Regions from separate parts of the Pseudoduganella sp. HUAS MS19 genome, predicted to be linked through region 3. Evidence: predicted binding sites of a transcription regulator. Region 3 holds the regulator's gene; each other region holds the start of a gene.
The links. The regulator sigma-54, encoded in region 3, starts transcription at its own class of promoters, with help from an activator protein. The targets are predictions, from matches to a motif close to TGGCANGNAANCTGCTTT.

Region 1 (4,084 bases), 1.2 Mb from region 3:
CTCCAGGTGTGGAGCAAGGGCTTGAATTCGGCGGAGGAGTCAAAGTAATCGCTCTGCTGCCAGAACAGGATGTTCGAAGCGAAGGTGGTTACCGCGACCAGGCTTTGCGAAAAACTCTTCAAGTCGTCCGGTACCAGCCAGAACCAGGCGAACGGCAGGCAGGCAAGCAGCAGGAAGAAGAGCGCGGGCAGGATGCGGCGCGCGCGCCGTTCGTAGAAATGAAGGAGGGAGAACTGGCCGGCTTCCAGTTCGTGGATGAGGATGGTCGTAATCAGGTAGCCGCTGATGACGAAGAAGATATCGACGCCGACGAAGCCGCCGCCAAAGAACTGGAACCCTGCGTGGAACAGGATTACCGGCAGGACGGCAAGCGCCCGCAGACCATCAATTTCCCTGCGATACTCCATGACGCCACCCTCGAAATCAATATCAAGAAGATATCGTAATATTGTAATTTGTGCAATTGCGTGTGGCGCCGGCGCGTCGGGCTATGTCTCCTGCTCCTCGCGCAAGCGGCGCCAGAGCGTGGTGCGGCTGATGCCCAGGTAGTCGGCAGCGGCGTCGCGGCGTCCTCCGAAGCGGTCCAGCACTGCGCTGACGCTTTCCGGCATGGCTGGCCGCGGGGCCGAAGCAGGGGCCGGGTGCGGTACTCCGTGCGGGAGCGGGTTCAGTTCGGGCGCAACGCCGGCGACGAAGCTGGGCGTCAGGGCTTGCAGTGGTTCGGCGGCGAGGAACAGGGCAAGGCGTTCGGTCAGGTTGCGCAGTTCGCGCACATTGCCCGGCCAGTCGTAGCGCAGCAGCAGCGGGGCGCAGGCCGCCAGTTCGGCCGGCAGGTTGGGATGGGCACGCGCCCCCAGTCCGGCCAGTGCGGTGCGCAGCGACCACTCGGCCAGCGGCAGGATGTCGGTCGGGCGTTGGCGCAGCGGCGGCAGGGCCAGGCGCAGCACGGCCAGCCGATAGAACAGGTCTGCGCGGAAGCGGCCTTCGCGCACCCGCGTTTCAAGATCGCAGTGCGTGGCGCTGATGATGCGCACGTTGACGGGGATTGGCCGCGTGCCGCCAACGCGTACCACCTCGCGTTCCTCCAGTACGCGCAGGAGCCGGGTTTGCAGCGCAAGCGGCATTTCGCCGATCTCGTCGAGGAACAAGGTGCCGCGGTTGGCCGCTTCGAACAGGCCCGCGTGACCTCCGCGCCGGGCGCCGGTGAAGGCGCCTTCCTCGTGGCCGAACAATTCCGATTCCAGCAGCGATTCGGCGATGGCGCCGCAATTCACGGCGACAAACGGCCGGTTGGCGCCGCCCAGGGTGCGCGGCGATTCGCGGTGGATGGCTTGCGCCACTAATTCCTTGCCGCAGCCGGTCTCGCCCTGGATCAGCACCGTGGCCGGCGATTTTGCATACAGCACGACGGCCTGGCGGACGCGCTCCATCGCTTCGGACTCGCCACGCAGGTCGGCCAGCCCGTGCTTGGCGCGCAGGGTGTCGGCCACGACGTGGCGGCGGCTGCGGTTGGTCTCGAGCTGTGCCAGGCGCGCCAGTTCCAGCGCGTCGTCGAAGGCCTGGCGGATCGAGGCGGCGGAGTAGACGAACACGCCGGTCAATCCGGCTTCTTCGGCCAGGTCGGTGATCAGGCCGGCGCCGACGATGGCCTTGATGCCCGAGGCTTTCAGGTCGTTGATCTGCGCGCGCGCATCTTCTTCCGTGGCGTAGGTACGCTGCTCGATCGGTACCCCGAAGGTGGCGGCGAATTCCGCCAGCGCCGGCATGTCGTCCTGGTAGGTGATGACACCGATGCGGCTGGAGACCTTGCGAGCCCGGGCCAGGGCCTGCATGAAATCGAAGCCGCTGGCCTTGGCGATCACCACCGGAACCGACAGGCGGCCTTTCAGGTAGGCGGCATTGGAGCCGGCCGCGATCACCGCATCGCAGCGCTCCGTCGCCAGGCGTTCGCGGATATGGCGCGCGGCCTCGTCGAAGCCGAGGTTGATCGGCTCGATGTCGGCCAGGGCGTCATATTCCAGCGTGATGTCGCGGAACAGCTCCGACAGGCGCGAGACGGACACTGTCCAGATCACTGGCTTGTCCGCCGGGTCGAAGGGCAGGGGCGTGGAATGTCGCATGTTTCACTGGAAGTGTTTCACGTGTTTCAAATTGAAACATTATACTCTGGGGCTGGGGTTGCAAGTGCTTGATTTTGCTGGGCAGCCGCTGCTGGCACGCCACTTGCACTATGGACGGCAAATATTCCTCAAACTGAAAGGACATCATGAGCCAATATTCCGCAGGTGCCGCCTTCCGCAAGGCCGTGCAAGAAGAATCCCCGCTGCAGGTGGTGGGCGCGATCAACGCCAACCACGCCCTGCTGGCCAAGCGCGCCGGCTTCAAGGCGATCTACCTGTCGGGCGGCGGGGTCGCTGCCGGCTCCCTGGGCCTGCCGGACTTGGGCATCTCCAGCCTGGACGACGTGCTGACCGATGTGCGCCGCATTACCGACGTGTGCGACCTGCCGCTGCTGGTCGACGTGGATACCGGCTTCGGCTCCTCCGCCTTCAATGTTGCGCGTACCGTAAAGTCGATGATCAAGTTCGGCGCCGCGGCCATGCATATCGAAGACCAGGTCGGCGCCAAGCGTTGCGGCCACCGTCCCGGCAAGGAAATCGTCTCCAAGAGCGAAATGGTCGACCGCATCAAGGCCGCCGTGGATGCCCGTACCGACGAGAACTTCGTGATCATGGCCCGCACCGATGCGCTGGCCGTGGAGGGCCTGGAGGCGGCAATCGAGCGCGCCGTCGCTTGCGTGGAAGCGGGCGCCGACATGATCTTCCCTGAAGCGATGATTTCCCTGGACATGTACAAGCAGTTCGCCGCCGCCGTGAAAGTGCCGGTGCTCGCCAACATCACCGAGTTCGGCGCGACCCCGCTGTTTACCGTGGAGGAGCTGAAGTCGGCCGACGTAGGCCTGGTGCTGTACCCCCTGTCCGCCTTCCGCGCCATGAACAAGGCTGCCGAGAATGTCTACACCGCGATCCGCCGCGACGGCACCCAGCAGAACGTTGTCGACACCATGCAGACCCGCGCCGAACTGTACGAACGCATCAACTATCACGATTTTGAACAAAAACTGGATGCGCTGTTCGCAGCGGCCAAGAAATGATCCGAGGAGAGACCGTCATGACCGAACAAGCCCCAACCTTCAAGCCGAAGAAGTCCGTAGCCCTGTCCGGCGTTGCAGCCGGCAATACCGCCCTGTGTTCCGTCGGCAAGACCGGCAATGACCTGCACTACCGCGGCTACGACATCCTGGACGTGGCCACCACCTGCGAATTCGAAGAAATCGCCTACCTGCTGGTGCACGGCAAGCTGCCCAACGTCGCCGAACTGAAAGGCTACAAATCCAAGCTGAAATCCCTGCGCGGCCTGCCGCAAGGCGTCAAGTCCGCGCTGGAAGCGCTGCCTGCGTCGGCCCACCCGATGGACGTGATGCGTACCGGCGTTTCCGTGCTGGGCTGCTGCCTGCCCGAAAAGGATGACCACAACATCGCCGGCGCGCGCGATATCGCCGACCGCCTGATGGCCTCCTTCGGCTCCATCCTGCTGTACTGGTATCACTACAGCCATAACGGCAAGCGCATCGACGTGGAAACCGACGACGAAACCATCGGCGGCCACTTCCTGCACCTGCTGCACGGCGAAAAGCCGTCCGAATCGTGGGTGCGCGCAATGCACACTTCCCTGATCCTGTACGCGGAGCACGAGTTCAACGCTTCCACCTTCACCAGCCGCGTGATTGCCGGCACCGGTTCCGACATCCACTCCGCCATCACCGGCGCGATCGGCGCACTGCGCGGCCCCAAGCATGGCGGCGCCAACGAAGTCGCGCTGGATATCCAGCAGCGCTACGAGAACGCCGATGAAGCGGAAGCCGACATCCGCAACCGTGTCGCCAACAAGGAAGTGGTGATCGGCTTCGGCCATCCGGTCTACACCATCTCCGACCCGCGCAATGTGGTGATCAAGGAAGTGGCACGCTCCCTGTCGCAGGAAGCCGGTTCCACCAAGATGTTCGATATCGCCGAGCGCCTGG
Region 2 (4,084 bases), 1.3 Mb from region 3:
ACGTTGGCGACATCCTCGACCTCAGCGGCATCCTGATGGCCTTCCGCGCCAGCTGACGATTTTTGTCAGGCATTTGGACAATTTTTGTTTTCCTTTTGACACAAAGCGTCAACTGCTTGCCCTAAAGCTGACAAAAATTGGTGGTTAACTTGGATTTTTTGCACCAAAATGGCCTGGCACGGTGATTGCTTTACTTTCCGTGCCTCAACTCACTGAGCAATTTTTAAAATCTTAGGGACTAGTAAATGAAATCGATGAAGATGATTAAGAAACAAGCGCAAGCTGGCTTCACCCTGATCGAACTGATGATCGTTGTGGCCATTATCGGTATCCTGGCTGCTGTTGCAATCCCAGCATACTCGGACTACACCGCTAAAGCCAAGATCGCCAACGCGATCACCGCTGCTGATTCGATCAAGACCGCAGTTTCCGTGTGCATTCAAGAAGCTGGTGGCGTGAAAGACACCTGCGATGCAGGCTCGAACGGCATCACCGCAACTGCTGACTTCAAGGCAACCAAAGAAGTGGCAAGCCTGGCTTCGGTTACTGACGGCGCGATCACCATCACCCTGGGTACCGGCATCTCCAAGGAAGCTGACGGCAAGACCATCACTTTCACCCCAGTTATCACTGAAAAAGATTCGACCGTGAAGTGGAACACCACCACCAACATCGTTCAGGCAAATGCCCCAGCGGTCCACTCCGCAATCGTTAAGAACAACGTAGGTACCTAATCTACCTGTTCCGCAGTAATATGAAATGCCCCGCGAAAGCGGGGCATTTTCTTTTGGGGTAAGTAAAAGTTCCTGGGATCGGTCCTCAGGCCCCGCATCCGCCGAATACACGATTCGCTTTGTATCGCTAAATTTTGGCACCCCACTCCAGAAGAGCTGACAAAAATTGGAGGCCAATTGACCAAAAACGTCATCTCAGCAGGGAAATTTGACAGTTTTTGACAGAAATCCGTGGTTTTTGTTGACAATTTGAGATGGCACACGCATTGCTGTTACTCCAGTGTCGCACCCAATTTTTGTTTCTTTCCCCTGAAGGAGTTGCAAATGAAATCCGTGAAAATGATTAAGCGTCAAGCACAAGCCGGCTTCACCCTGATTGAACTGATGATCGTTGTGGCCATTATTGGTATCCTGGCTGCAGTAGCAATCCCAGCTTACTCGGACTACACCGCGAAGGCCAAGATCGCCAATGCGATCACCGCTGCTGATTCGATCAAGACCGCAGTTTCCGTTTGCATCCAGGAAGCAGGCGGCGTGAAAGATAGCTGCGACGCGGGTTCCAATGGCATCACTGCAACCGCTGACTTCAAGCCAACCAAAGAAGTCGCCAACCTGGCTTCAGTAACGGACGGCGCTATCACCATCACCCTGGCTACCGGCATCTCTTCGGAAGCTGATGGCAAGACCATCACCTTCACTCCAACTCTGGACGCTAAAGACTCGACCGTGAAGTGGACCACCACCACCAACATCACCCAAGCCAATGCACCAGCAGTCTACTCTGCAATCACCAAGAACAACGTAGGTACCTAATCTACCTAACTGGTGAGAAAACCGGGCTTCGGCCCGGTTTTTTTTATTTGTTCAAGCGATTCTCTGCCGGTTAGCCAGCGTGCCTCGTACGAAACGATTCGCAGCAAGGTGAAGTGCGTACGGTGCAGCCAGTGAACTGCACGCTACAGCTGAACATACCCCAGAAGAAGCTTACGGGACAAACGACGGCACCAGTGTTTTTCTGAGAGCGGGAAACGCGCTGCGCATCCCATCGAACACGACGGAAATGCTTTGATCCTGATGGGGGACTGGCGCGATTGCCTCGCAACCAGTAACTGAGAAAACGGGCGCGACGTAGCTGGACGTCGATGGGGAAAATGAATGGTACTGAAATCATCGTGGCACCAATGGGTAGGCCACTTAACTTGACTCGCAAGCGGTAGCTGGCCGCCTTCCGGACACTCAAACAGCAGCCTTGATGATCTCAATACGCGAAAATGGCCAAATTCGCTTATTAAGATATGTTAAAGATGGCGCAAGCTGTCCGAATGACAGCCCTGGCACCGACTCATGGCCCCGAGTCGGAATAATTGAGCTGGCATGGCGATTGCTATAACCCCCGTATCAGAGTCAATTTACTTGAAGGAGCACCAAATGCAATCCATTAGGCGTCAAGCACAAGCCGGTTTCACCCTGATCGAACTGATGATCGTCGTGGCCATTATCGGTATTCTGGCCGCTGTAGCAATCCCAGCTTACTCGGACTACACCGGCAAAGCAAAGATTGCCAACGCGCTGACTGCGGTCGACTCGATCAAGACCGCAGTTGCAGTGTGCGTTCAAGAAGCAGGCGGCGTGTTCGACAGCTGCGACGCTGGCTCCAATAGCATCACCAAGATCGCCGACTTCAAGCCAACCAAGGAAGTTGCTTCGCTGGAATCAGTTAACAATGGCGAAATCAAGATCAAGCTGGCTACCGGCATCTTCCCCGCAGCTGACGGCAAGACCATTACCTTCACTCCGTTCTTGGATACCAAAGATTCGAGCATGAAGTGGAAAAACACCACCGACATCGTTGAGGCAGATGCGCCAGCTGTGTACGCTGCGGTCGTGAAGAACAACGTAGCTACTTAATTTAGCTAGGTAGTAGAAGAAAGCCGGGCTTCGGCCCGGTTTTCTTTTGCTCAAACGTTTCTCTGACGATCAGTCAGCGTTGCCTCTTAGGTCAGGGTGGGCAGCAAGGTTCAAGTCATGCCCTTATACACAAGTCCAAAATCAGGAAGCAGGCGTAGCTGCATAGCGTAATGCTTCCGCCGCCACGCGCACTTTCCGCAGTCCTTTCCAAATCGTTTGCACACCGGGCTCACCGTCGCCTTTGCGGGCAAGGAAACCGCCAAATCCGGCGATCAAACGTAGCACCTCATTCAGCGTCGGCTTTGCTGGCGGCCCAGCCTTGGAGCGCATGTATGCAGCGCGAATCTCGGCCCAGTCGAAGAAGCGACTGGCCTCCAGGTCAGGGCAGGTTCGCCCCAGCCGCATCAGGTGCGCGATGCGCCATGCCACTACCAGATACATCGCGATAGCCCGTTCCAGTTTGCCGATATGCTCCAACTGCAACGACTCGATACGGCAAGCATTCTGCAGGATGTCGAACAGCATTTCGATTTCCCAGCGGGCGCGATACCAGTCGATCAATTCCACTACCTCCGCATGGCTATTGGCACAACGGTTGGTCAGCAAGCGCCATTCAATTGGCTTAACGCCGGCTGGCGCATCGATTTCGCGCGCCACGATGCTGGTCACGGCCAGGGGGCCATTGGCACCGTTGCGCAGATCAATCCGCTGCACCCACAATTGCTGGTGGCGCGCGCAGTACCAGTGCTGGCGCGACCGGTGCCGGTGCGGGCTTCACCTTCGCGGGAACCATTGCCATGTTAGGCGGTGCATTTTTCGCCAGGCGGCGCACCCAGTATCCGACCTGGCGAACCGCGTAGCCCAGCTGCATTGCAAAGCCGCGTTGCGAGAGGCCACTGCTACGCCATTGCTCGATGCGTTCCTGCCATAACTGCTCGCGCTCCCCGTTTGCCATCCTGATCTCCGAAGTAAAATTGGAGTATGGCCAAGCAAGTCGGACTTTTATATGTGGTGGCGCTGGACGCTTACGCTACGCTGGCTCGGGCACGCTCCCGATCGACAACAACGCGGTCGAGAATGCGATCCGCCCGATTGCCATCGGCAAGAAAACTGGCATCTCGCCGGTTCGGAGCGCGCCGGCCGAAGCGCTGCCGCCATTCAGACTTTGCTGGGTACCGCCAGCTCAATGGCTTTGATCCGTTGCGTTGGCTGGCCAGCGTATTGGAACGTCTCCCGACGTGCCCTAACAGCCAGGTCGATTCGTTATTGCTATTGCCGAACCCTACGCAGTCTTAAACTCGCTGAACAGGTGGGACGGCTGGCCGCTTACCATTCCTGTACTTATTCGCTATGGTCCTTTGGATCGACCGATGAAATACAAAATGAGAAATGCTAATCCGATCAGGGTCCAGAGTATAAAGTCGAGTGTTGGGTTCGACAAA
Region 3 (4,084 bases):
AAGCAGATCACCGTGCTGCAGGGAGGCGTCAGGCTGACCCGCGGCACGCTGACCATGACGGCCGAGCGCGCCTTCGTCAAGCTGACGCCGGAAGGCTACCAGCAGGTAACCCTGTTCGGCGACGGCAAGAAAGCCACCTTCCGCCAGAAGCGCGACGGCGCCGGCGATCAGTGGGTGGAAGGCGACGCCGAGCGTATCGAATATGAGGAACAGGTTGAGCTGGTGAAAATGTTCAACAAAGCCACCATCCGCCGCCTGGAAGGCGGCAAGCAGAACGATGAAGTGCAGGGCGAGTTCATCTCCTACGACAGCCGCAAGGAATTCTTCAGCGTGCGCAATACCGCAAGCGGCGAGAGCAAGCCGGGCGGCGGCCGCGGCACCATGGTGATCCAGCCGGCCCGCACCGAACCGCCTGCGGCCCAGCCAACCACGCCTGCGGCCCAGCCAACCACGCCTGCCGCCACCACGGAGAAGAAGTAAGCATGCAAGCAAATACCTGCGCCAGCACGCTGGTCGTGCGCGGCCTCCAGAAAACCTATGGCAAACGCCAGGTGGTGCACGACGTTTCGCTGCAAGTCGACTGCGGCGAAGTGGTCGGCCTGCTGGGCCCTAACGGCGCCGGCAAGACCACTTCCTTCTACATGATCGTCGGCCTGGTGGCCTCCGATGCGGGCACCATCGATATCGGCGGCGCCGACGTATCGAGCCTGCCGATCCACAAGCGCGCCGCGCTGGGCCTGTCCTACCTGCCGCAGGAAGCTTCGGTGTTCCGCAAGCTGACCGTGGAGGAAAATATCCGCGCGGTGCTGGAACTGCAGAGGGTCGACGGCAAGCCGCTGGCCAAGGCCGAGATCAACCAGCGCCTGGAAGCGCTGCTGGCCGACTTGCAAATCGAGAAGCTGCGCGAGAATCCGGCCCTGTCGCTGTCCGGTGGCGAGCGCCGCCGCGTGGAAATTGCACGCGCCCTGGCCACCAATCCGCGTTTCGTGCTGCTGGACGAACCGTTCGCCGGCGTGGACCCGATCGCCGTGATCGAAATCCAACGTATTGTGCGTTTCCTGAAGGAGCGCAATATCGGTGTCCTGATCACCGACCATAATGTGCGTGAGACCCTCGGCATCTGCGACCGCGCCTACATCATCAACCAGGGCGCCGTGCTGGCTTCGGGCCGCCCGGACGACATCATTGCCAACGAATCCGTACGCCGTGTCTACCTCGGCGAACACTTCCGCATGTAAGCGAAGGCCATGAAACAAACACTGCAACTGCGAACCTCGCAACACCTGGCGCTGACGCCGCAGCTGCAACAATCCATCCGCCTGTTGCAGCTGTCCACGCTGGAACTGCACCAGGAGTTGGAACAGCTGCTTGGCGACAATCCCATGCTGGAGCGCCTTGACGATCCGCTCGACCACTCGGTGCGCCTGCTGGCCGATGGCGCCATCAGCCAGGGCAACGGCAATGGCTCGGAAGGCCCCGCCGCGCCCACACCTGATGGCGCGCCAGGCGAGGGCGGCGACGCCCCCGCCGCTGCCGATGGCGAAGGCTATGAAGGCGGCGACAGCGAAAGCGCCGGCAACGGCAGCGACGACACCGACTGGAGCGCCAGCTCCGGCAGCAAATCCGCCGACGACGAAGACAGCCGCCCGCAACTGGAAGCTTCCGGCTGCACGCTGCGCGAACACCTGCTGGAGCAGATGCGCGTCACCGTGCAGGAGCCGCGCGACCGCGCGCTGATGGAGCTGATCATCGATGCGCTGGACGATAACGGCTACCTGGAGGAGCCGCTGGAAGAAATCCACGAGCGCCTGCCGCCCGAGCTGGAGATCGAGCTGGACGACCTGCGTTGCAGCCTGGTGCTGCTGCAAAGTTTCGACCCGCCCGGCGTTGCCGCGCGCAATGCCGCCGAATGCCTGGCGCTGCAGATCAAGCGCATGCCGGGCGTGCCGCTGGTGACGCGCCGCATGGCGCTGACCATCGTCGAAAAGCACCTGACCTGGTTTGCCCAGCGCGAATTCACCAAGCTGAAGAAAGCCCTCGACTGCGACGACGAAGACTTGCGCGAAGCGCAGTGCGTGATCCGCCAGTGCAACCCGCATCCGGGCGCCGAATTTGCGTCAGGCGAGTCAGACTATGTGGTGCCGGACGTGATCGTGAAGAAGGGCCGCGGCGGCTGGCTGGTCACGCTGAATAACGACGTGGTGCCGCGCCTGCGCGTGAACGCGCTGTACGCCAACCTGCTCAAGCAAGGCAAGAGCGAGTCGCAGATGAATGGCCAGCTGCAGGAAGCCAAGTGGCTGATCAAGAATATGCGCCAGCGTTTCGACACGATCCTACGCGTGGCGGAGGCGATAGTAGAACGACAAAAGAACTTTTTCAGTCATGGCGCGGTGGCCATGAGACCCCTTGTGTTGCGTGAAATTGCTGATACACTGGGACTACACGAGAGCACTATTTCTCGCGTAACAACTCAAAAATACATGCTCACCCCACATGGCATGTTTGAGTTGAAATATTTCTTTGGTAGCCACGTCGCGACCGAAGCTGGGGGTGAAGCTTCCTCGACTGCGATACGGGCACTGATCGTGCAATTGACAGGAGCAGAAGACCCGAAAAATCCTTTATCCGACAGTAAGATTGCGGACATGCTGGGAGAACAAGGCATGGTGATTGCGCGACGGACTGTTGCCAAATATCGAGAAGCGTTGAAAATCCCTCCGGTAAGCCTCCGCAAATCTTTGTAGTGCATGGGTTCCTCTGTGCGTTTCGGCGCGCACGAACTCGAGAGCGACATCATCTTTAGGAGTGTGTATGAATCTCACCATCAGTGGACATCATGTCGAAGTGACCCCGGCCATTCGCGAATACGTGCAGAACAAGCTGGAACGAGTCAAGCGCCATTTCGATCAAGTAATCGATATTGCTGTCATCCTGACTGTAGATAACCTCACCGAGAAAGAGAAACGCCAGAAAGCCGAAATCAACCTGCGCATGTCTGGCAAAACCGTGTACGTCGAAAGCCTGTCGCAAGACCTCTACGCCGCCATCGACACCCTGATTGACAAACTGGATCGCCAGGTCATGAAATACAAAGACCGTGTGCAGAACCACAATCATGCGGCCATCAAGCATTTCCCGGATACGTACGAAGCACCACCCACCGCCATGTAAAGGACTGGCCGTGTAGCACACCAAAGGGCGCAATTGGCGCCCTTTTTTGCGGCCAGGGTGCGTTAAAATATTTGCATGAGCGAACACGTCCAAACCCACATCTCCAACGGCACCGGCTTCATCACGCTGGACCGGCCCAAAGCCCTCAATTCACTGTCCCTCGACATGGTGCGCGCGATGACGCAAGCGCTGCTGGCGTGGCGCGACGATGCGTCCGTGGCGGCGGTTGTCGTGCGCAGCAGCAGTGAACGCGCGCTGTGTGCCGGCGGCGATATCCGTTTTTTCCATGACGTCGGCCGCGCCAATACACAAGGCGGCAGCGCCCTGCTGGAAGACTTCTTCACCGAAGAATATGCGCTTAACCATTTGATCCATTTCTACCCCAAGCCTTATGTGGCGCTGATGGATGGCGTGGTGATGGGCGGCGGCATGGGGATCGCACAGGGTGGGCCTGACTGCGGCGTGCGCATCGTCACCGGCCGTACCAAGATGGCGATGCCGGAAGTGAATATCGGCCTGTTCCCTGACGTGGGCGGCAGCCATTTCCTGTCGCATGCGCCGGGGCGGCTCGGCATGTGGCTCGGGCTGACCGGCTTGACGGTCGGCGCGGCCGACGCGCTCTACCTGGACCTGGCAGACTACTTCGTGCCGGAAACGGAACTGGCCGGTCTGGCAGCGCTGTTCGAGTCCACTCCCGGCGAGTCGCTGCGCGATGCGATTGCCGTCTTTGCCGGCCCGCACAATGCGTTCGCCGGCGACAGCGAACTGGAGGCGCAGCGCGCCCTGATCGACAAGCATTTCTCCGCCGGTTCGGTGCCGGCCATCATGGATTCGCTGCGCGGCGACAGCACGCCTTTCGCGCAGAAGTCGCTCAAGGCGATGGAATTACGCTCGCCCTTGATGATGAGCGTGA

Region 1: the regulator sigma-54 is predicted to act here: its motif matches at 2,213-2,230, upstream of prpB (methylisocitrate lyase).
Region 2: the regulator sigma-54 is predicted to act here: its motif matches at 2,105-2,122, upstream of ACWBU6_RS27680 (pilin).

What each region holds. Positions count from the first base shown of each region.
Region 1 is NZ_CM132133.1:2,172,898-2,176,981, forward strand. It holds gene ACWBU6_RS09965 (acyltransferase family protein) at 1-407, opposite strand, end outside; gene prpR (propionate catabolism operon regulatory protein PrpR) at 489-2,120, opposite strand; gene prpB (methylisocitrate lyase) at 2,267-3,154, shown strand; gene prpC (bifunctional 2-methylcitrate synthase/citrate synthase) at 3,172-4,084, shown strand, end outside.
Region 2 is NZ_CM132133.1:6,036,167-6,040,250, reverse strand. It holds gene ACWBU6_RS27695 (FHA domain-containing protein) at 1-56, shown strand, start outside; gene ACWBU6_RS27690 (pilin) at 246-734, shown strand; gene ACWBU6_RS27685 (pilin) at 1,059-1,547, shown strand; gene ACWBU6_RS27680 (pilin) at 2,163-2,642, shown strand; partial or broken gene ACWBU6_RS27675 (IS4 family transposase) at 2,784-3,368, opposite strand; gene tnpA (IS66 family insertion sequence element accessory protein TnpA) at 3,343-3,597, opposite strand; partial or broken gene ACWBU6_RS27665 (transposase domain-containing protein) at 3,671-3,938, shown strand.
Region 3 is NZ_CM132133.1:954,602-958,685, forward strand. It holds gene lptA (lipopolysaccharide transport periplasmic protein LptA) at 1-480, shown strand, start outside; gene lptB (LPS export ABC transporter ATP-binding protein) at 483-1,238, shown strand; gene ACWBU6_RS04455 (RNA polymerase factor sigma-54) at 1,248-2,744, shown strand; gene hpf (ribosome hibernation-promoting factor, HPF/YfiA family) at 2,812-3,171, shown strand; gene ACWBU6_RS04465 (enoyl-CoA hydratase/isomerase family protein) at 3,247-4,084, shown strand, end outside.